Regions from separate parts of the Streptomyces sp. NPDC050509 genome, predicted to be linked through region 3. Evidence: riboswitches for the same ligand, from Rfam matches in the RefSeq annotation. Region 3 holds a riboswitch; each other region holds the start of a gene.
The links. A riboswitch is a leader RNA that binds a small molecule or an ion and turns the genes downstream of it on or off. The one in region 3 is predicted to bind cyclic di-AMP.

Region 1 (4,956 bases), on a different contig from region 3:
TCCTGGCCCAGTCTGACCAGGCCGCGCAGGACCTTGAGGTGGGCTTCCGTACGGCGCTGGGCCGCGCGCGCCGCGCCCAGCGGCTCCAGCAGCAGCCGTACCTCCAGCAGGTCGGCGGCCTCCTGCTCCGTGGGCTCGGCGACACAGGCGCCGGCATGGCGGCGCGTGGTCACGAAGCCCTCCGACTCCAGTGTGCGCAGGGCTTCGCGTACGGGGACGCGGGAGACGCCGTAGCGCCGCGCGAGCTGCTCCTCGGTGAGCCGGCTGCCCCGCTCGAACAGTCCGGAGACGATGTCGTCGCGAATGGCCGTGCATACCGAGTGCGCGGGAATGCGCATGTCCGAACCTCCGCCTTAATCCGCGCGAAACGCTGCCGATTGACGCCTGTTCCGTGACTCTATTGCAATCAACGCGAATTTCCGATGGGTGCCCGGAATCCATGGATATCTTTTGGCCAGCGCGGGAGCACGGCGAAGGCCCCGGCGCGGAGCCGGGGCCTTCGTGGGAAGCGGTGCGCGGGTGGGGCGGGAGGTGTCAGACCGTCACGCCGTGCGCGCGGAGGTACGCGACCGGATCCATGTCGGAGCCGTAGTCGGCGCTCGTCCTGGCCTCGAAGTGGAGGTGCGGCCCGGTGACGTTGCCGGTGGCGCCCGAGAGGCCGATCTGCTGGCCCGGGGTGACGCTCTGGCCGACCGAGACGCCGATCGAGGAGAGGTGGCCGTACTGGGTGTAGGTGCCGTCCGCCATCCTGAGGACGATGTTGTTGCCGTACGAGCCGCCCCAGCCGGCCTCGACGACGGTGCCCGTGCCGACGGCCACGACCGAGGTGCCGGACGCGGCGCGGAAGTCGACGCCCGAGTGGCTGCCGGAGGACCAGAGGGAGCCGCCGGACTGGTAGCCGGTGGTGACGTACGAGCCGGCGACGGGAAGCCGGAAGGTGCCCAGCCGCTTGCGCTCCTCGGCGCGCGCGGCGCGCACCCGCTCCTCGCGCAGCTCCTTCGCGCGGGCCTCAGCCTTGCGCTCGGCCTCGGCCTTCGCCGCGGCGCGCGCCGTGGCCTCGGCCTTCAGCCGTTCGACCTTCTCGGCGGCGTGGCGCTGGGCCTCCGCCTGGTCGTCGACCGCGCCGGCGACGGCGTCGCCGATGGCGATGACCTGGGTGAGTCCGGTGTGCGTGGCGGCCTCGGTGGAGCTGTCGGCGGCGAGCGCCGGGGAGGCGAGGGAGCCGATGACGCCGGTCGCGGTCAGCGTCGCGAACCCGGCGGCGCTCGCGCCCTTGCAGGTGATGCGGTTCGGGGCGCGGTGCTTCCCGGTGGCACGGGTGAACGCCATGGAGTGGCTGGTCCTTTCCTTCCCTCTCGCCTACCGGGTTAGCTGACGGGTTCGGAGCAGGAAGGTCTCCTACGGACCCCTCCGCGCGGTGTGCCCGCGAAGGCCGTCCGATTCACCCCAGGGACGTGGGTCCCCGGCTCCCCAGGCTCGCGCCTGACGGGGACTCGGCGATGGCTGCCCGATGCCACTGATGCGGCGCAACGGCGAACAGCCGGACCGACGCTAAGCGGCTCGTCTTTCAATAACCAAACAGACAAGGTTTTTTGTAGCGCACACCACAGGGCAGACGGGCATCCTCTCCACCAAAGGGGACATAAAGCAGAACCCCGGCGACCGTGGTCGCCGGGGTTCCACGGAAAGACGAATCAGCCTGTGACAACCGTCACTTCACCGATTCCGAGAGCCTCGACCGGCTCCTTGATCTGCGCCGCGTCCCCGACCAGAACGGTGACGAGCCGGTCCACGGGGAAGGCGTTGACGGCGGCGGCCGTCGCCTCGACGGTGCCCGTCTCGACCAGCCGCGCGTAGAGCCGCGCCTGGAAGTCGTCCGGGAGGTGCTGCTCGACCTGGTCGGCCAGCGTGGCCGCGACGGAGGCGGCCGTCTCGTACTTCAGCGGCGCGACCCCCACCAGGTTCTGCACGGCCACGTCGCGCTCGGCGTCCGTGAGCCCTTCGGCGGCGAGGGTGCGCAGCACCGTCCAGAGGTCGTCGAGCGCCGGTCCGGTGGACGCGGTGTCCACGGAGCCGCTGATGGCGAGCATCGCGGCGCCCGTCCCCCCGTCCGGCGAGGACGGCGCCGAGGAGCGCAGCACCTGGCCGAAGGCGCGTACGCCGTAGGTGTAGCCCTTCTCCTCGCGCAGGACGCGGTCGAGCCGGGAGGTGAGCGTGCCGCCCAGGCAGTACGTGCCCAGCACCTGCGCGGGCCAGACGCGGTCGTGCCGGTCGGCGCCGATCCGGCCGATCAGAAGCTGGGTCTGGACGGCGCCGGGGCGGTCCACGATGACGACCCGGCCGGTGTCGTCGGCCGTGATGGCCGGTGCGGTCCTGGACGCGGCCGTGTCGCCCGTCCAGGCGCCGAGGGTGTCCGCGAGGATCGCGTCCAGGTCGACGCCCGCCAGGTCGCCGACGATCACCGCGGTGGCCGTGGCGGGGCGTACGTGCGCCTCGTAGAAGGCGCGGACGCCCGCGGCGTCGATGCGCTCCACGGTCTCCTCGGTGCCCTGGCGCGGTCGTGACATGCGCAGGGAGGCCGGGAACAGCTCCTTGGAGAGCTGCTTGGCGGCGCGGCGGCCCGGGTTGGCGGTCTCGTGCGGGATCTCGTCGAGCCGGTTCCGTACGAGCCGCTCGATCTCGCTGTCCGCGAAGGCGGGGGCGCGCAGCGCCTCGGCGAGCAGGCCGAGCGCCTTGAGCAGCCGGGAGACGGGGACCTCCAGGGAGACCCGCAGGCCCGGGTGGTCCGCGTGCGCGTCGAGGGTGGCGCCGCAGCGCTCCAGCTCGGCGGCGAACTCCTCGGCGCTGTGCTTGTCGGTGCCCTCCGAGAGCGCCCGCGCCATGATCGTGGCGATGCCGTCGAGCCCCTCGGGCTCGGCGTCCAGCGGGGCGTCGAGATTGATCTCGACGGCGACCACCTGCTGGCCGGGTCGGTCGCAGCGCAGCACCGTCAGGCCGTTGCCGAGCGTGGAGCGCTCGGGGGCGGGGAAGGCCCAGGGCCTGGCCTCGCCGGCGGTCGGCTGCGGGTGGAACTCCATGGTCACGGCAGCGTCGGTCACTGGTCCGCCCCCTCGTGCTCGTCGGTCTCGTCGGCGTCCGCCGCGTCTTCGGGGGCGATCGGCTCGTACACCAGCACCGCCCGGTTGTCGGGGCGCAGCCGCGCCGCGGCGACGGCCCTGACCTCGTCCGCGGTGATGTCCAGGACGCGGTCGACGGCGGTCAGCGCGAGCTGCGGGTCGCCGAACAGGACGGCGAACCGGCACAGTTCGTCGGCGCGGCCGGCGACCGTGCCGAGCCGGTCCAGCCATTCACGTTCGAGCTGGGCCTGGGCCCGCTCCATCTCCTCGGTGGTGGGGCCCTCGGCGGCGAACCTGGCCAGCTCCTCGTCGACGGCCGTCTCGATCGCCGGGACCTCGACCCCGCCGGACGTCTTCACGTCCAGCCAGCCGAGCGAGGGGGCGCCCGCGAGCCGCAGCAGCCCGAAGCCGGCGGCGACCGCGGTGCGGTCGCGCCGTACCAGCCGGTTGTGGAGGCGGGAGGACTCGCCGCCGCCGAGGACGGTGAGCGCCAGGTCGGCGGCGTCGCACTCGCGGGTGCCGTCGTGCGGCAGCCGGTAGGCGGCCATCAGCGCGCGGGCCGGGACCTCCTCGTGCACCTCCTCGCGGAGCTGCTCGCCGATGGTGTCGGGGAGGGTGCCGTCGCGCGGCGGCTGCTTGCCGTCGTGCGAGGGGATGGAGCCGAAGTACTTCTCGATCCAGGCGAGGGTGCGCTCGGGGTCGATGTCGCCGACGACGGAGAGCACCGCGTTGTTCGGCGCGTAGTTCGTACGGAAGAACGCGCGGGCGTCCTCCAGGGTGGCGGCGTCCAGGTCGGCCATGGAGCCGATCGGCGTGTGGTGGTACGGGTGGCCCTCGGGGTACGAGAGCGCGGTCAGTCGTTCGAAGGCCGTACCGTATGGCACATTGTCGTACCGCTGGCGGCGCTCGTTCTTGACGACGTCCCGCTGGTTCTCCATGGACTCCTCGTCGAGCGCGGCGAGCAAGGAGCCCATCCGGTCGGCTTCCAGCCAGAGCGCCAGTTCGAGCTGGTGGGTGGGCATGGTCTCGAAATAGTTGGTGCGTTCGAAACTGGTGGTGCCGTTGAGGGAGCCGCCGGCCCCCTGCACCAGCTCGAAGTGGCCGTTCCCCGACACCTGCGCCGAGCCCTGGAACATCAGGTGCTCGAAAAGGTGGGCAAGGCCGGTACGGCCCTTGACTTCGTGGCGCGAGCCGACGTCGTACCAGAGGCAGACCGCGGCGACCGGGGTCAGGTGGTCCTCGGAGAGCACCACGCGGAGGCCGTTGGCCAGGCGGTGCTCAGTCGCTGTCAGGCCGCCGGAACCGGCCTGCGCTGTGGCCGTGTGACCCATGGGCATGTACGTCCCTTCGATCGCGATATGGAGAAGTCCTGCCACTGTATGCAAGCGTGCCGACACCTGGCGAAGTTCCCGTAACAGGTCCGGGATCTGGCACCCTTCCGACACGCGCCCCTTCCCGTCCCAACGACGGGTCGAGGTCGGCGTTGTCAGTGGCGCGGTCCACAATGGTCCGCGTCAGTTCCAGAAGTTGCCGTACAGAACTTGTGAAGGAGCCGCAGCCGCGATGGCCCGCCGCAGCACCAAGACCCCGCCGCCGGAGGACTTCGAGGAGAAGATCCTCGACATCGACGTGGTCGATGAAATGCAGGGCTCCTTCCTTGAGTACGCGTACTCGGTGATCTACTCCCGGGCCCTGCCCGACGCCCGGGACGGCATGAAGCCGGTGCACCGCCGCATCGTGTACCAGATGAACGAGATGGGCCTGCGCCCCGACCGCGGTTACGTGAAGTGCGCCCGCGTCGTCGGCGAGGTGATGGGAAAGCTCCACCCGCACGGGGACG
Region 2 (4,956 bases), on a different contig from region 3:
GCTGCTCGGTGGCGTCGTACCCGACCAGCTCCGGGCCGATCTGCTCGATGACGGCGAGGACGGCCTTCTCGACACCCTTGCCCAGGTAGCGGTTGGCGTCTCCGTCGCGGAGTTCGACGGCCTCGAACGCACCGGTGGAGGCACCGGAGGGGACAGCAGCACGACCCGTGCTGCCGTCGTCGAGGCCGACCTCGACCTCGACCGTGGGGTTACCTCGGGAGTCGAGGATTTCCCGGGCTACGACGACGTCGATGGACGGCACGAGCATCTCCTTCTGGATGTGACGCGTGGGTGCAGGGTCTCTTGGCCTTGCGACATGAGCCTAACCGGCTCCGGGTCATCGGCCAGCCGGTGCCCGCCCCTAAGGCGCCGCCGTGGACCCTCCCGGGCGACATGAGGCCCGGTTCCGTGCCCGAAAAGGCCCCGGCCCGGCGCGTACGGGGGTGACGCGCCGGGCCGGGGAGGACGGATCAGCTCAGGTGGAGCTGCTGACCCGGGTAGATGACGTCCGCGTCGGGGACGATGTCCTTGTTCAGGTCGAAGATCTTCTCCCAGCCGCCCTTGACCTTGTGGGCGGTGGCGATCTTGGAGAGGGTGTCGCCGGACTTGACCTTGTACTCGCCGTCACCCTTCTTGATCGTGGCGGGACGGCTCTGGCCGCGCGAGGCCGGCTGCGCCTCGTCACGGCTCGACTGCTGCGGCTGCGCCTGCTGGCTCGGGGCGGACTTCTGCGTACCGGAGTTGCTGGAGCTACCAGAATTGCTGGAGCTACCGGAATTGCTGGAGCTGCCCGAGTTGCTGGAGCTGGAGGAACCGGAGTCGGAACCGGAGCCCGAGCCGGTCGAGCCGCCGCCGTACGAGGCGCCGGAGAGGTTCACGCCGCAGTTCGGCCAGGCGCCCTTGCCCTGGCCCGCGAGGACCTTCTCGGCGACGGCTATCTGCTGCGACTTGGAGGCCTGGTCGGCGCGCTGGGCGTAGGAGGTACCGCCGTACGCGGCCCAGGTGGAGGGCGTGAACTGCAGACCGCCGTAGAAGCCGTTGCCGGTGTTGATCGACCAGTTGCCGCCGGACTCGCACTGGGCGACCTGGTCCCACTCGGAGGCGGTGGCGGCGGAGGCGGCGGTGGCACCGAGCAGGGGGGCCGCGACGGCGGCACCGGTGATCCCGGCGAGCGTCGCGTAGCGGACGGCCTTGGACGGGCGACGGTGCTTGGCCTTGCTGGAACGCAGCAGCATGGAACACATCTCCTCACCGACGCCTACGAGGTGAGCTGTCGGGTTCGGGCCAATGAGTTGCCCGGCCGCGTGCTCTCACACGCGGCTTCACCCCAAGCCGGTCACCGCCCGTCTCTCGACGGCCGGGCCCGGCGCGAACCTATGGGTCCCCCGCTCCTGCCTTCGGCGCTTGAAGCGACGATTACTCCCCCCGACCGACGGCAGGATTCGGCGTGACGGTCGACGAGGCCCGCGGTGCGAGCGGTTCAGACCGTAATCACAGGCCTGCCGGTTGTTCAAAGAGGAACATCCCGGAAAAAACGCCCTTACCTCCTCCGACGGACAATACGTTTCCGCAGGTGGGAACCGAATTCGCCCAACCGCCGAGACACAGAGCCCGAGTTGCGGTGAAGAGACCCTTGTCTCACTTGCACAGAAGGGGACATACGGTCGCTAACTCACCGCGTTCCGGCCGGAGATCGGAGGCGCCGGCCAGGACGGACGCGGCCGAGGAGGCGTCAACGGGGCGCCGTTCAACGGCACTCGCCCGCGCCCGCTCCGGATCCGTCCGTTCCGGGCCGCGGGATCCGTACGCGTCCGGCCGCCGGATCCGTACGCGCCGATCCCGGAACCGGCCGATCCCGTCCCGGAATCCTTGATTCCGGTCGGCGGAGCCGTCGGTTCCGGTCGGAGCCGTCGGTTCCGGTCGGAGCCGTCGGTTCCGGTCCGGAACAGTCGGTCCCGGCCCCCCGGCCCCCCGGCCCCCGGCGCGGGCGCCTCAGACCCAGCCGCCGACGACCTTCTGTCCGCCGGTCGACAGGGAGAGGTGGCCGCCGACCGCGTCGACAACCCGCTCGACCTCGCGCTCCACGCCCTCCGTGAGCTTGCCGGCGTCACGCGTCCCTGCGGCCCCGCGGGACGCACGGCTGTCCGCCCCGCGCTCCTCCGTCGCATCGCCCGGCGTGGCGCTCTCGTCGGCCGCCTGGCCGCGGTGCTTGCCCTTGGACGTGCCGCCCTTGTCGTCGGCGTCGTCCTCGCCGGTCGCGGAACCGGTGGCTCCGGGGCTCGGGCTGGTGGCGTCCGGGTACTCGTCCCCGTCCCGCTCCGTCGCCGTACCCTTGTCCGCGCCCTTGCCGGTCGTACCGTCAGCCGACGGCGACGTACTCCCGGACGCGTCGGTCGACGGGGTTCCGGACGTGTCGGCGCTCTCGCCCCCGCCCGTCACCCCTTCCACGACGTCGGAGACAGCGCCGCCGACCGCCTTGGTCAGCCCGGAGACACCGGCGCAACTGGACCACGCCTGCGCCCCCTGGGCCTCGAACACCTTCTCGGCCACGGCTATCTGCTGCGAGCGGCTGGCCAGGTCGGGGCGCGCGGCGTAGTCCGCGCCCCCGAACTCGTCCCAGATCTCCTGGGACATCTGGAGCCCGCCGTAGTACCCGTTGCCGAGGTCGGCACTCCAGGTGCCGCCGCTCTCGCACTCGGCCACGTGGTCCCAGGTGGAGCCGTCCGCCGCGCTGGCGGCGCCGGCGCCGAGCAACGGGATCGCGATCGCGGATCCGGCCACCCCGGCGGCGACGAGAAGAGCAGGGGCCTGACGAGGTCGACGGTGTCGGCCGTTCCGGGACATGCGGTTGCCTTCCGTGTGACTGTCAATTCAACTCCGGCATGGTGCTGCCGAGTCGTCGTGAACGTAGCGGTACTCGAATGCTTGTCACAAGTCGATGCAGCGGAGATCACGTGAAAGTCACAGTATTGACGAACCGTCAGGCAATTACCGGCCGGACAATGGCGTGAACTGCACCGGAAGTGTGCGCAACCCCCTCATGATGAGCCCGCCGCGCCAGCGCAAATCGGAAGGATCTTCCGCAAGCCGCACGTCGGGAAGGCGGGTCAGCAGGGTGGCGAGCGCGGTCTGCCCCTCCACGCGGGCGAGCGGCGCGCCCAGGCAGTAGTGGATGCCGTGCCCGTATCCGAGGTGCTGATTGTCACGCCGCCCGAGGTCGAGCACGTCGGGGTCCGGGAAGCGCTCCGGGTCGCGGTCGGCGGCGGCCAGCACGACCAGCACGGGGTCGCCCGCCGCGATCCGCTGCCCGCCCAGGGTCAGCGGCTCGACGGCGTACCGCCAGGTCGCCATCTCCACGGGTCCGTCATGGCGGAGCAGTTCCTCGACCCCGGTCTCCAGCAGCCCGGTTTCACCGGCCGCGAGCGAACTTTGCAATCGTTCACGCTCGGCCGGATTTCGCATTAGCGTGTACATGCCATTTCCGATGAGATTCACCGTGGTCTCAAAACCGGCGAACAGAATGATAAAGGCCATCGCCGCGGCCTCATTCTCGGTCAAATGCTCACCGTGATCGCTCGCCCGGATCAGACCGGAGATCAGATCGTCGCCCGGATTCTCTCTTTTACGGTGGATGAGTTCGGCCAGATAGCCGCGCATCTTCTTCACCGAGCGGGCGACCCCGCCGCGCGGACCGCCCGTATGGCCCGGCTTTGAATGTCGCAGCATCATGCCCGCCCAGTCCCGGAAGTCGTCCTGGTCCTCGGGCGGCACCCCGAGCAGATCACAGATCGCGTAGATGGGCAGGGGGAAGGCGAAATCGTGGATCAGGTCCGCGCTGCCCCGCTCGGCGAAGCCGTCGATCAGACGGTCGGTCAGCTCCTGTACGCGCGGGGCGAACTCGGCGACGCGGCGGGGCGTGAACGCCTTGGACACCAGCCGCCGCAACCGGGTGTGGTCGGGCGGGTCGATGTTCAGGAGGTGCGTCATCAGCTCCGCCTTGCGCTCCCCCGGGATGCCCGTCTTCCCCCGGGCGTGCGCCGGCTCGGCGTGGTGCGCGGGGTTCTTGGAGAGCCGCGCGTCGGCGAGCGCCTGCCGGGCGTCCCCGTACCGGGTCACGAGCCATGCCTCGACCCCGCTGGGCAGCTCGGTGCGGTGCACCGGCGCGTGCTCGCGCAGCCAGGCGTACGCGGGGTAAGGATCGGTGGCGAACTCCCAGGTGAAGAGGGTGGGAGCGGCGCTGGCAGCGGAATTCTCGGACGCATCGGGCACGCCCCGACCGTAACCGCTGCACCGTACGGTCACGGCCGGAGGGGCGCGTACGGGCAGAGCGCGCCCGGCGCCCGAGGGGCGGCCCCACGCGCCCCGTCTGCCTTACGCGCCTTACGCGCCTTACGCGCCCGGTGTGCCCTCGGGCGCACGCTCGGCGGCCAGAATCCTGTCCCTATATACACGCGCCGCCGCGCGCAGCGCCGTCTCCGGGTCGACGCCCGCCTCGTCCGCCCGTACGGCCAGGGCCAGCAGCTCGTATCCGATGGACTCGCCCTCCGGGAGCGCGACCTCCAGACCGGCGGTACGGGCGCGGCTCGCGAGCTTCGCGGTGAGGGCGAGCCCCGGCTGACCGAGTGGTACGCCGTCGGTGACCGATGCGCGCCGCTTCTCGACCGCTTTCATCCGGAGCCAGTGCGCCTTGACCTCCTCGGGGGTGTCGGCGCTCTCGTCACCGAAGACATGGGGGTGGCGGTGGATCAACTTCTCGACGATGGTGCCCGCGACGTCGTCGATGGAGAACGCCCCGCTCTTCCCGTCCCCCTCCCCGTCGTCCCCCTCTTCCTCCTCTTCCCCTACCGGGCCCTCCTGGGCGATCCGGGCGTGGAAGACGACCTGGAGGAGGACGTCCCCCAGCTCCTCGCGCAGTTCGTCGGCGTCGCCGTCCTCGATCGCCTCGACCAGTTCGTA
Region 3 (4,956 bases):
TGGCCATGGTGGCGACGGCCATGCTCATCGGCGTCACCATGTTCTACGAGGTCGCCTTCGTCATCATCGTGCCCGTCGTCTTCACCCTCGTACGGGTCACCCGGTCGAATCTGCTGTGGGTCGGGCTGCCGATGTCCATCGCCCTGTCCACCATGCACAGCTTCCTGCCGCCGCACCCGGGACCGACCGCGGTGGCCTCGACCTTCCACGCCTCCGTCGGACTGACCCTGTTCTACGGCCTGTTCATCGCCGTCCCCATCGGCGCTGTCGTCGCTCTGGTGTGGCCGCGGCTCGCGTTCATCCGGGCCATGAACCCCTCCGTACCCAAGGGCCTGGTGAGCGAACGCGTCTTCGAGGACGAGGAGATGCCGGGCACGGCCTGGTCGCTGGCGGTCGCCCTGCTGCCCGTCGTACTCATCGCGGGCGCCGCCGTCACCGACATGGCCACCTCGGCGGACACCCCGGTCACCCACTTCGTCGCCTTCATAGGATCGGCGCCGATCGCCCTGCTGCTGACGCTGGTTGTCGCGATCTGGGCCTTCGGGCCGCGGATCGGCCGGGACCTCGCGGAGGTCAGCGCCTCGTGCCGGGGAGCGGCGCAGGCGATGGCGATGATCCTGCTGGTGATCGGGGCCGGCGGCGCCTTCAAGCAGGTCCTCGTCGACGGCGGGATCTCGGACTACATCAAGGACGTCACCGACGGCTGGTCCGTCTCACCGGTCGTCCTCGCCTGGCTCGTCGCCGTGATCCTCCGGGTCGCCCTGGGGTCGGCCACGGTCGCCGTCGTCACGGCGTCCGGCGTGGTGCTGCCGCTGCTCGCGGACAGCGGGGTCCCGCCCGAGATCATGGTGCTGGCCGTCTCCTGCGGCTCGGTCGCCCTCTCGCACGTCAACGACCCGGGCTTCTGGATGTTCAAGGAGTACTTCAACCTGTCGGTCGTCGAGGCGATCAAGACCCGTACCACCTATACGACCGTGCTCTCCGTCCTCGGCCTGGGCGGCGTACTCCTCATGGAACGCGCCCTGGACGTCCTCAACCTGTGAACTCCCCACCGTCCCCGGGCTGTAGGGCCTTCTTCGTGCCGTACGCCCCACCGGTACACCCCCGGTCACCGATCCTGGAAGGACTCGTCCCATGAGCCAGCCCGTCGTCACCGGCTTCTCCGTGTATCCGGTGGCAGGCCGTGACTCCATGGCGCTCAACCTCTCCGGCGCGCACGCCCCGTACTTCACCCGCAACGTCCTGGTCCTCCAGGACTCCCAGGGCCGGACCGGCGTGGGCGAGGTGCCGGGCGGTGAGCGCATCACCCGGACGCTGCGCGAGGCGGAGCCCCTGGTCGTCGGCGCGCGGGTGGGCGACCACAAGCGGGTGCTGCGCGCCCTCGGGGAGCGGTTCGGCGGCCGTGACGAGGCGGGGCGCGGCGAGCAGACCTTCGACCTGCGCACCACGGTGCACGCCGTGACGGCTGTGGAGTCGGCGCTGCTCGACCTGCTGGGGCAGCATCTGGAGGTGCCGGTGGCCGCCCTGCTCGGGGACGGCAAGCAGCGCGACTCGGTACGTTTCCTCGGCTACCTCTTCTACGTCGGCGACCCCGGCAGGACCGATCTGGAGTACGTCAGGGAACCCGGCGCGGACGTGGAGTGGTACCGCCTGCGCCGCGAGGAGGCGCTGACCCCGGAGTCGATCGTCCGGCAGGCCGAGGCGACCTACGCGCGGTACGGCTTCCGGGACTTCAAGCTCAAGGGCGGTGTCCTGCCAGGAGCGGAGGAGGTCAAGGCCGTACGGGCGCTGAAGGAACGCTTCCCCGAGGCGCGGATCACCCTCGACCCCAACGGGGCCTGGTCGCTGCGGGAAGCCGTCGAACTGTGCCGGCCCCTGGTCGGCACGCTCGCGTACGCCGAGGATCCGTGCGGGGCCGAGGACGGCTTCTCCGGCCGGGAGATCCTGGCGGAGTTCCGCCGGGCCACCGGTCTGCCCACCGCGACCAACATGGTCGCGACGGACTGGCGTCAGCTCATCCACGCGATGGCGTTGCAGTCGGTCTCCATCCCGCTCGCGGACCCGCACTTCTGGACCATGCGGGGGTCGGTGCGGGTGGCCGAGCTCTGCCATGCGGCGGGCCTGACGTGGGGCTGCCACTCCAACAACCACTTCGACATCTCGCTGGCCATGATGGCCCATTGCGGGGCCGCCGCCCCGGGGGAGTACAACGCCCTGGACACCCACTGGATCTGGCAGGAGGGCATGGAGCGGCTGACCGTGGAGCCCCCGCGGATCACCGCCGGCGAGATCGCCGTCGACGACACCCCGGGTCTCGGCGTCGAGGTCGACATGGACCGGCTGCTCGCGGCCCATGAGCTGTACCTGGAGAAGAAACTCTCCGGCCGGGACGACGCCGCCGCGATGCGCTTTCTGGTGAAGGACTGGGAGTTCGACGGCAAGCGCCCCTGCCTGGTGAGGTGAACCGGCCCGCAGGAAGTGACGCGTGAATCGACATGCCGTCAGGAGAATGAATGGCGCGGTGAATTCGGTGGCGTCCCCGGTCAATTCCCGCAGGGTGTCGGCAGTTGTCGGGGTGTCGGGTGGAGGGGTGCGGGATCCCGGCAACCCGACGGGACCCATTGATGGGCCTTTGTCGGAATTGACCGTTAGGTGGATATGGGTGTGATTAGTGTGGCTTGCTCTCTCTAACGCCTTTTGCCTGTCCGATAATTCCGTTACGTTCGTGACCTGCGTCATACTCCTGGCGGCGGGTGGGCGGGGCGAGGTGGGCGCTTTCTCTCGCAGGGGAGGAAAGTTGAGTTCCCGGGACCCCTCCGGAAAGGCGATTGCGCCGCCTTTGCGGAACTTGTGCGGCCCTGATTTCTCGCTTACGTTCACGTCCATCCGGATGGACCGCCAAATCCTGCCGCCGTCCGGAATCCCACACACCTATCCGTCAGAAGGCAGGAGCGGGGGACCCAGGTAAGTCGCCGGTCCGGAATTTCCGGAACGGCTCGGGGTGAAGCCGTACGCACCGTCGTACGGCCGGGCATCTCCAGCCCGAACCCGACAGCTCACCTCGCAGGCGACGGAGAGGAATTCGTCGTGCCCAGAAACGCCAAGCACCGCCGTTCCAGAGCTGGCTCCATCGCCCGTCGCCTCGTCGCGGTGGGTGCCGGGGGCGCCGCCCTCGCGATTCCGCTGGTGTCCGCGGCCACCGCCCAGGCGGCGGAGGCCCCCGCCGCCCCGGCGAAGACCACCACCTACGTCGTGGTCTCCGGCGACTCCCTGTCCAAGATCGCGCACGCGCACTCGGTCAGCGGCGGCTGGAAGAAGCTGTACGAGGACAACCGGAGCGCCGTCGGCGCCGACCCGTCGCACGTACTCCCCGGCCTGAAGCTGACCCTCAAGGGGAAGGCCCCGGCCACCGCCGCCAAGACGGCCACCACGGCGAGCACGAAGTCCGGTACGAACGGCTCCGTCACCCAGGCCGCCACGAAGACGTACAGCGACAACCTGGACGGCTGGATCCGCGAGTCGCTCGACGTCATGGCCCAGCACGGGATCCCCGGCACCTACGAGGGCATCCACCGCAACATCATTCGTGAGTCCGGGGGCGACCCGAACGCCATCAACAACTGGGACATCAACGCCCAGAACGGCGTTCCGTCCAAGGGCCTGCTCCAGGTCATCGCCCCGACGTTCCAGGCGTACCACGTGCCCGGTACGTCGACGGACAGCTACGACCCGGTCGCCAACATCACGGCCGCGTGCAACTACGCCGCCGACCGGTACGGCTCGATCGACAACGTGAACGGTCCCTACTAGACCGGACCGGCGTCGCGCAGCGCGCTGAACACACCGGCCCCGGCCCCGCCGTCCTACGACGTCGGGGCCGGGGCCGGTTCCCGTACCCCACGCGACGCCTGTGCCCCACAGGGCACCCGTGTCACACGCGTCGCGCGCGCAGCTCCCGTACCCCCGCCACCGCCAGCACGAGCGCCGTCGCGCCCAGGGACCACAGGAGCTGCGGGCGGGCCGCGTCATCGGTGAGCATCAGGACGAACACCGTCGCGATCGCGGCGAGCGTCACCCAGGTCAGGCCGGGGAAGAGCCACATCCTCAGGACCAGGCGCTCCGGCGCCTCCCGCTCGATGCGCGGGCGCAGCCGGAGCTGCGACACGGCGATCATCGCCCAGACGAAGAGCAGCACCGCGCCGACCGCGTTGAGCATGTACAGGAAGACCGTGTCGGGCCACTTCAGATTGAGCAGTACGGAGACGAACCCGAACGCCACCGACGCCAGCACCGCCCGCCGCGGCACACCCGCGCCGCCCACCTTCAGCAGGGCCTTCGGCGCCTCGCCCCGTTCGGCCAGGGAGAAGACCATCCGGGACGAGCCGTAGAGGTTGGCGTTGAGCGCCGAGAGCAGCGCCACGAAGACCACGATGTTCATGATCTGTCCGGCCGACGGGATACCGATCGCGTCGAGGACGGTGACGTACGGGCTGAGCCCCGCCTTCTGCGCCGTCCAGGGCAGCACGGTCACGATGACCGCCATCGAGCCGACGTAGAAGAACAGGATCCGGAAGACCGCGCTGCGCACCGCGCGCGCCACCGAGCGCACCGGGTCGTCGGACTCGGCCGCCGCGATCGTGACGACCTCCAGACCGCCGAAGGCGAAGATCACGGCGAGCACCCCGGAGGTGACGCCCTGCCATCCGTTCGGGAGGAAGCCGCCCTGTCCGGTGAGGTGGGCGAGACCGGCCGGGCTGGTGTCGGGCAGGACGCCGAAGATCGCGAGCAGCCCCAGAACCAGGAACGCGACGATCGCGAAGACCTTCAGGGCCGCGAAGTAGAACTCGAACTCGCCGAAGTTCTTCACGGCCGCGAGGTTCGCGCCGGTGAAGACGACCATGAAGACCAGGACCCAGGCCCACTGCGGTACGGAGGGCAGCCAGCCGTTCGCGATCT
Region 4 (4,956 bases), on a different contig from region 3:
GCCTCCGCCCGCATCATCGCCGAGACCGCCCAGCGCGCCGTGCTGCCCAGACCGGCGGAGCGGATCGGCGGTCTGCGGATCGCGGCGCGGTACGAGGCGGCGCAGGAGGGCGCGTTCATCGGCGGGGACCTCTTCGCCGTACAGGACACGCCGTACGGGGTGCGGCTGGTGGTCGGCGACGTACGGGGGAAGGGGCTGGAGGCGGTCGAGGCGGTCGCCGTGATCATCGGGTCGTTCCGGGAGGCGGCGGAGCAGGAGAGTTCGCTGGAGGGCGTCGCACAGCGGCTGGAGCGCTCGCTCCTGCGCGAGGGGACGCGGCGGGACGGGCTCGATGTCTTCGAGGGGTTCACCACGGCCGTACTGGCGGAGATCCCGCACGGCGAGGACGTCGTACGGCTCGTCAACCGGGGGCATCCCGAGCCGCTGCTGATGTGCCACGACGGAGCGGTACGGATGCTGGCGTCGCGCGACCCCGCGCTGCCGCTCGGCATGAGCGAGCTGGGCGCGTGGCCGGACCGGGCGGAGCAGTCCGCGTACCCCGACGGCGCGACGCTGCTCTTCTACACGGACGGGCTCACCGAGGCGCGCGACGGCCAGGGGGTCTTCTACGTCCCGCGCGAGCGGCTGGACGGGCGGATCTTCCAGGGGCCCGACGAGATGCTCCAGGCGCTGATCGACGACGTACGGCTGCACACGGGCGGCGGCAGCCAGGACGACATGGCGCTGCTGGCGGTCAGCCGGCCCACGGAGGGGGAGCCGGAGCGGCGCAGGACGATGCCGATCGTTCCGTGACGCGGGTCCGTCGTGACGCGGGTCCGTGAGGCTCTCCGCGTCGGCCTCCGCGACGCGGCTGCGTGAGGGAAGTGTGAGGGCGGACCACGACCGGCGGTCACGAAGCGTGTTCGACACGTACCGCTCCGCACAACAAATGACATACCGTCAAGTATGTGCGGTGGACGGATATGCTCCTGGCGTCGATCAACTCGCCCTGATGCGCGTTCTTGTGTCCCGGTACGTCCGATGCGAAGTCGTTAACGATCACCGGGAACAGCTTGGAATAACGCCCTGGTCTCTATTAACGTTCGATAACGCAGCGCGGTCGTCCCAGCCGTCGTCAGAGATGGCACCGTGCGCGTGCGCCGAATCCCGCGAGGGAACCGGGGAACCACCCATTGGGGTGAATCGGGAGTTACTTGCCGCCGTGCGCGGCAGGGGACACCCGTAGGAGACCTTCCTGCTCCGAACCCGTCAGCTAACCCGGTAGGCGAGAAGGAAGGAAAGGAGCACGCCTCAGTGGCGTCCAACCAGTCTGCCCCCACGGCGACCTTCGAACCCCACTCCTTCGGCAGCGGCGGTGAGAACGAGGCGCCCGGCACCTGGGGGGAGTGGAACCCCACCGAGGAGTCCGTCCGTCCCGTACGCGGCAAGCACCGCGTCGCCAGACAGCGCAACGGACTCGCCCGCAGCTCCACCGTCCTCGGCGTCGGCGTCATCGCCGCTGTCGGCGCGGGCGGCATCGCCACCGCGCAGGACAAGCCCGCGGTCTCCATATCCCTGCCCGATGCCATCGCGGACAACCTTCCGGACGCCAAGTCCCTGCCGGGGATGGCCTATCTCGGCTCGGACGACTCGGACTCCGAGTCCGACGTGCTGGCCAGTGAGCCGCTGACCACCGCCGGGCTGACGATCTCGGACACCGAACAGGGCGCCACCGACGCCGGCGAGGCGCTGCGCGCCCGCATCCTCCAGCAGGCCGAGCGGCAGCAGACCGAGGCCGACGCCACGCAGAAGGCGGCGGTGCAGGACGCGGCGGCCGAGAAGGCCGCGGCCCAGGCCAAGGCGCGCCAGACCGACGCCGAGAAGAAGATCGAGGCGGCCAAGAAGAAGGCCGAGGCGGAGGCCAAGGCCAAGGCCGAGAAGGAACGTCTCGCCAAGCTGGCGGCCAGCTACTCCCTCCCCACCTCCTCGTACACCCTCACCTCCTCCTTCGGTCAGTCCGGCTCCCTCTGGTCCTCCGGCTACCACACCGGCCTGGACTTCGCGGCGCCCACGGGCACCCCGATCAAGGCCGTGCACAGCGGCACCGTCAAGTCGGCCGGCTGGTCGGGCTCGTACGGCTACCGCACGGTCCTGGAGCTGGATGACGGCACGGAGGTCTGGTACGCGCACCAGTCCTCGCTCTCCGTCAGCGCCGGGCAGAAGGTCTCCACCGGTGAGGTCATCGGCCGGGTCGGCGCGACCGGCAACGTGACCGGGCCGCACCTCCACCTGGAGGTCCACACCTCCGGCGGTACGGGCATCGACCCGATGGCCTGGCTGAACGGCAAGGGCATCAACCCCTGAGGCCCTGAGGCCCTGAGGTCAACTCCCAGGCCCTGAGGGCAACGGGAGTGCCCTGAAACGGAATAGGGCGCTCCCTGGGGGAGTTGTAGTGAGGTATGACGACTTTGCGCACACTCGGCTCCTCCGACCTCAAGGTCTTCCCCCTCGCCCTCGGCGGCAACGTCTTCGGCTGGACCGCCGACCGTACGGCCTCCTTCGCCGTCCTCGACGCGTACGCCGCCGCGGGCGGCAACTTCGTGGACACCGCCGACACCTACTCGTCCTGGGTGCCGGGCCATGCCGGCGGTGAGTCCGAGACCGTCCTCGGCGAGTGGCTCGCCGCGCGCGGCAACCGCTCCGACGTGCTCGTCGCGACGAAGGTGGGCGCGCACCCGGAGTTCAAGGGGCTGAAGCCCGCCACGATCAAGGCCGGGGCCGAGGAGTCGCTGCGCCGGCTCGGGACCGATTACATCGACCTGTACTACACGCACTTCGACGACCCGGACGTCCCGGTCGAGGAGATCGTCACCACGCTCGACCAGCTCGTCAAGGAGGGCAAGGTCCGCGCCGTCGCCGCCTCCAACCTCAGCGCGGAACGGCTGGACGCCTCGATCACCTTCGCGGAGCGCGAGGGTCTTGCCCGGTATGTCGCGCTCCAGCCGCACTACAACCTGGTCTCGCGCGACACGTACGAGGGCCCCCTGCGGGACACCGCGGCCCGACACGGCCTCTCCGTCGTGCCGTACTTCGCCCTCGCCTCCGGCTTCCTGACCGGCAAGTACCGACCCGGCACCCAGGTGGAGAGCGCCCGCGCCGAGGGTGCGGGCAAGTACCTGGAGTCCGAGCGCGGTGTGAAGGTGCTCGCCGCGCTGGACCGGATCGCCGAGGCGCACGGCGCCGAGGTCGCCACCGTCGCGCTCGCCTGGCTGGCGGCGCAGCCGACCGTCGTCGCGCCCCTCGCCTCCGCGCGGGCGCCCGAGCAGCTTCCGGCGCTGCTCGCGGTCGCGGAGCTGGAGCTGACGGAGGAGGAGCTGGCGGAGCTGACCGCCGCCTCCGCCTGATACCCGGCACCGCGTGACCGCCGCCTCCGTCTGACGGAGGTCACCTCGGGACGGACGATCAGTACTGGCGGTACGGGTTGTAGCCGTCGTAGTCGATGTACGGCGGCGGCACCCGTACCCGGCCCGTGGCCCGCGCCGCATAGGTCAGCGCGGGCCCCGCTATCTCCTTGCGCTCCCACAGGTGGTGCAGCAGTTCCTGCTCGCGCTCCACGAAGTCCGGGCCGACCGGGTCACGCCCGGCCCGGTGGCGCAGGAACGCCAGGGCCGTCGCGAACGCCTCGTACTCCCCGACCACCCGCGCCGCCGCGCGCCCGTGGCTGCGGCTCGCGAACCCCCGCGCCATGGTGCGTGCCCGCATCGAGGAGAGCGCGAGGGGCGCGGCCGGGGCCAGCCAGCCCGCGGCGGCGTACGCGGGCAGCTCGGCCGCGAGGGTGCGCAGCTCGCGCTGGCGGCTCCAGATCGCCAGCCAGGTCAGCAGCCCGAAGACCGGCACCATGATCGCCCCGTACACGGCGTAGAAGCCGAAGGGCCCGAACAGCGCCGCCGACCCGTTCCACAGGGCGTGCATGCCCATCGCGAGGACCAGCCCGAGCAGCGGGAAGACCACCCGGCGCACCTTCTGGCGCCGGGCCGCCACGGCCGCCAGGCCGAAGCCGATACCCGTCGCCGCCGTGAAGAGCGGGTGGGCGAACGGCGACATCACGACGCGTACGAAGAAGGTCGCCGCCGTGACCGAGTTCAGCCCGGAGTGCCCCTGGCTCTGGTCCTCGCCGAAGGCGTTGCCCAGATAGAGGATGTTCTCCGTGAACGCGAAGCCGGTGGCGCTGAAGCCCGCGATCACCACGCCGTCGACCAGCCCCGTGAAGCTCCTCCGGCGGAAGAGGAAGATCAGCAGGATCGCCGTGGCCTTCGCGCTCTCCTCGACGACCGGCGCTATCACCGTGGCGCCCAGGGACTCCGCGCCGGCCGGGTCCGCGGTGGCGGTGGCTATCCACTCCGTCGCGAAGGAGTTCGCGAGGATCGCGACGAGCGCCGCCGCGAAGGCGCCCCAGGCGAAGGCGAACAGCAGATTCGTCCACGGGCCCGGCTCGACCCGGTCCAGCCAGCGGAAGGCCGCGGCCAGCAGCGGTACGGGCAGCACGGCGAGCCCGAGGCCCACCAGGAAGCCCTGGGGCCCGGTCTGCTCCCGGACGAGCGCGAGGATCACCAGCGCGCAGAGCGCGAGCACCGTGACCAACGCCCCGGCCCTGACCGCCCTGTTGCGCCAGAACGCGCGCGTCGGCCGGTAGCGCCTGCGGGCGGGCTCGGGCACGGCGCTCCACAGGTCGCCGAGCTGCTCCTGCTGCTCGTAGACGGGGATGGCCGGATGCGGGTCGAGGCGCTGCGGGGACGGTTCTGACACCCCATGACCCTAACGAGGGGCACTGACACCCGGCGATCACCCCGGGTGATCTCAGGGTGGCCTAACCGTTGTCGGTACGGCGGAACAGCAGGTCGTGCACCACGTGTCCCTTGTCGAGTCCCTGGCCCTCGAACCGGGTCAGCGGCCGGAATGCGGGCCGTGGCGCGTAGC

Region 1: another riboswitch for cyclic di-AMP. It lies ahead of ACIBJC_RS37095 (M23 family metallopeptidase); the one in region 3 lies ahead of ACIBJC_RS32575 (transglycosylase SLT domain-containing protein).
Region 2: another riboswitch for cyclic di-AMP. It lies ahead of ACIBJC_RS14565 (transglycosylase family protein); the one in region 3 lies ahead of ACIBJC_RS32575 (transglycosylase SLT domain-containing protein).
Region 4: another riboswitch for cyclic di-AMP. It lies ahead of ACIBJC_RS27200 (M23 family metallopeptidase); the one in region 3 lies ahead of ACIBJC_RS32575 (transglycosylase SLT domain-containing protein).

Annotation. Positions count from the first base shown of each region.
Region 1 is NZ_JBITHL010000020.1:97,032-101,987, reverse strand. It holds gene ACIBJC_RS37100 (GntR family transcriptional regulator) at 1-338, opposite strand, end outside; gene ACIBJC_RS37095 (M23 family metallopeptidase) at 535-1,329, opposite strand; cyclic di-AMP (ydaO/yuaA leader) riboswitch at 1,342-1,509, opposite strand; gene ACIBJC_RS37090 (M16 family metallopeptidase) at 1,695-3,077, opposite strand; gene ACIBJC_RS37085 (M16 family metallopeptidase) at 3,095-4,453, opposite strand; gene ACIBJC_RS37080 (DNA topoisomerase (ATP-hydrolyzing) subunit A) at 4,680-4,956, shown strand, end outside.
Region 2 is NZ_JBITHL010000004.1:482,026-486,981, reverse strand. It holds gene eno (phosphopyruvate hydratase) at 1-268, opposite strand, end outside; gene ACIBJC_RS14565 (transglycosylase family protein) at 471-1,232, opposite strand; cyclic di-AMP (ydaO/yuaA leader) riboswitch at 1,241-1,413, opposite strand; gene ACIBJC_RS14560 (transglycosylase family protein) at 1,993-2,781, opposite strand; gene ACIBJC_RS14555 (cytochrome P450) at 2,989-4,269, opposite strand; gene ACIBJC_RS14550 (nucleoside triphosphate pyrophosphohydrolase) at 4,390-4,956, opposite strand, start outside.
Region 3 is NZ_JBITHL010000014.1:102,198-107,153, reverse strand. It holds gene ACIBJC_RS32585 (gluconate:H+ symporter) at 1-1,043, shown strand, start outside; gene ACIBJC_RS32580 (enolase C-terminal domain-like protein) at 1,135-2,463, shown strand; cyclic di-AMP (ydaO/yuaA leader) riboswitch at 2,919-3,083, shown strand; gene ACIBJC_RS32575 (transglycosylase SLT domain-containing protein) at 3,088-3,810, shown strand; gene ACIBJC_RS32570 (amino acid permease) at 3,932-4,956, opposite strand, start outside.
Region 4 is NZ_JBITHL010000009.1:472,261-477,216, forward strand. It holds gene ACIBJC_RS27195 (PP2C family protein-serine/threonine phosphatase) at 1-792, shown strand, start outside; cyclic di-AMP (ydaO/yuaA leader) riboswitch at 1,128-1,282, shown strand; gene ACIBJC_RS27200 (M23 family metallopeptidase) at 1,294-2,343, shown strand; gene ACIBJC_RS27205 (aldo/keto reductase) at 2,439-3,383, shown strand; gene ACIBJC_RS27210 (PrsW family intramembrane metalloprotease) at 3,442-4,785, opposite strand; gene trmB (tRNA (guanosine(46)-N7)-methyltransferase TrmB) at 4,847-4,956, opposite strand, start outside.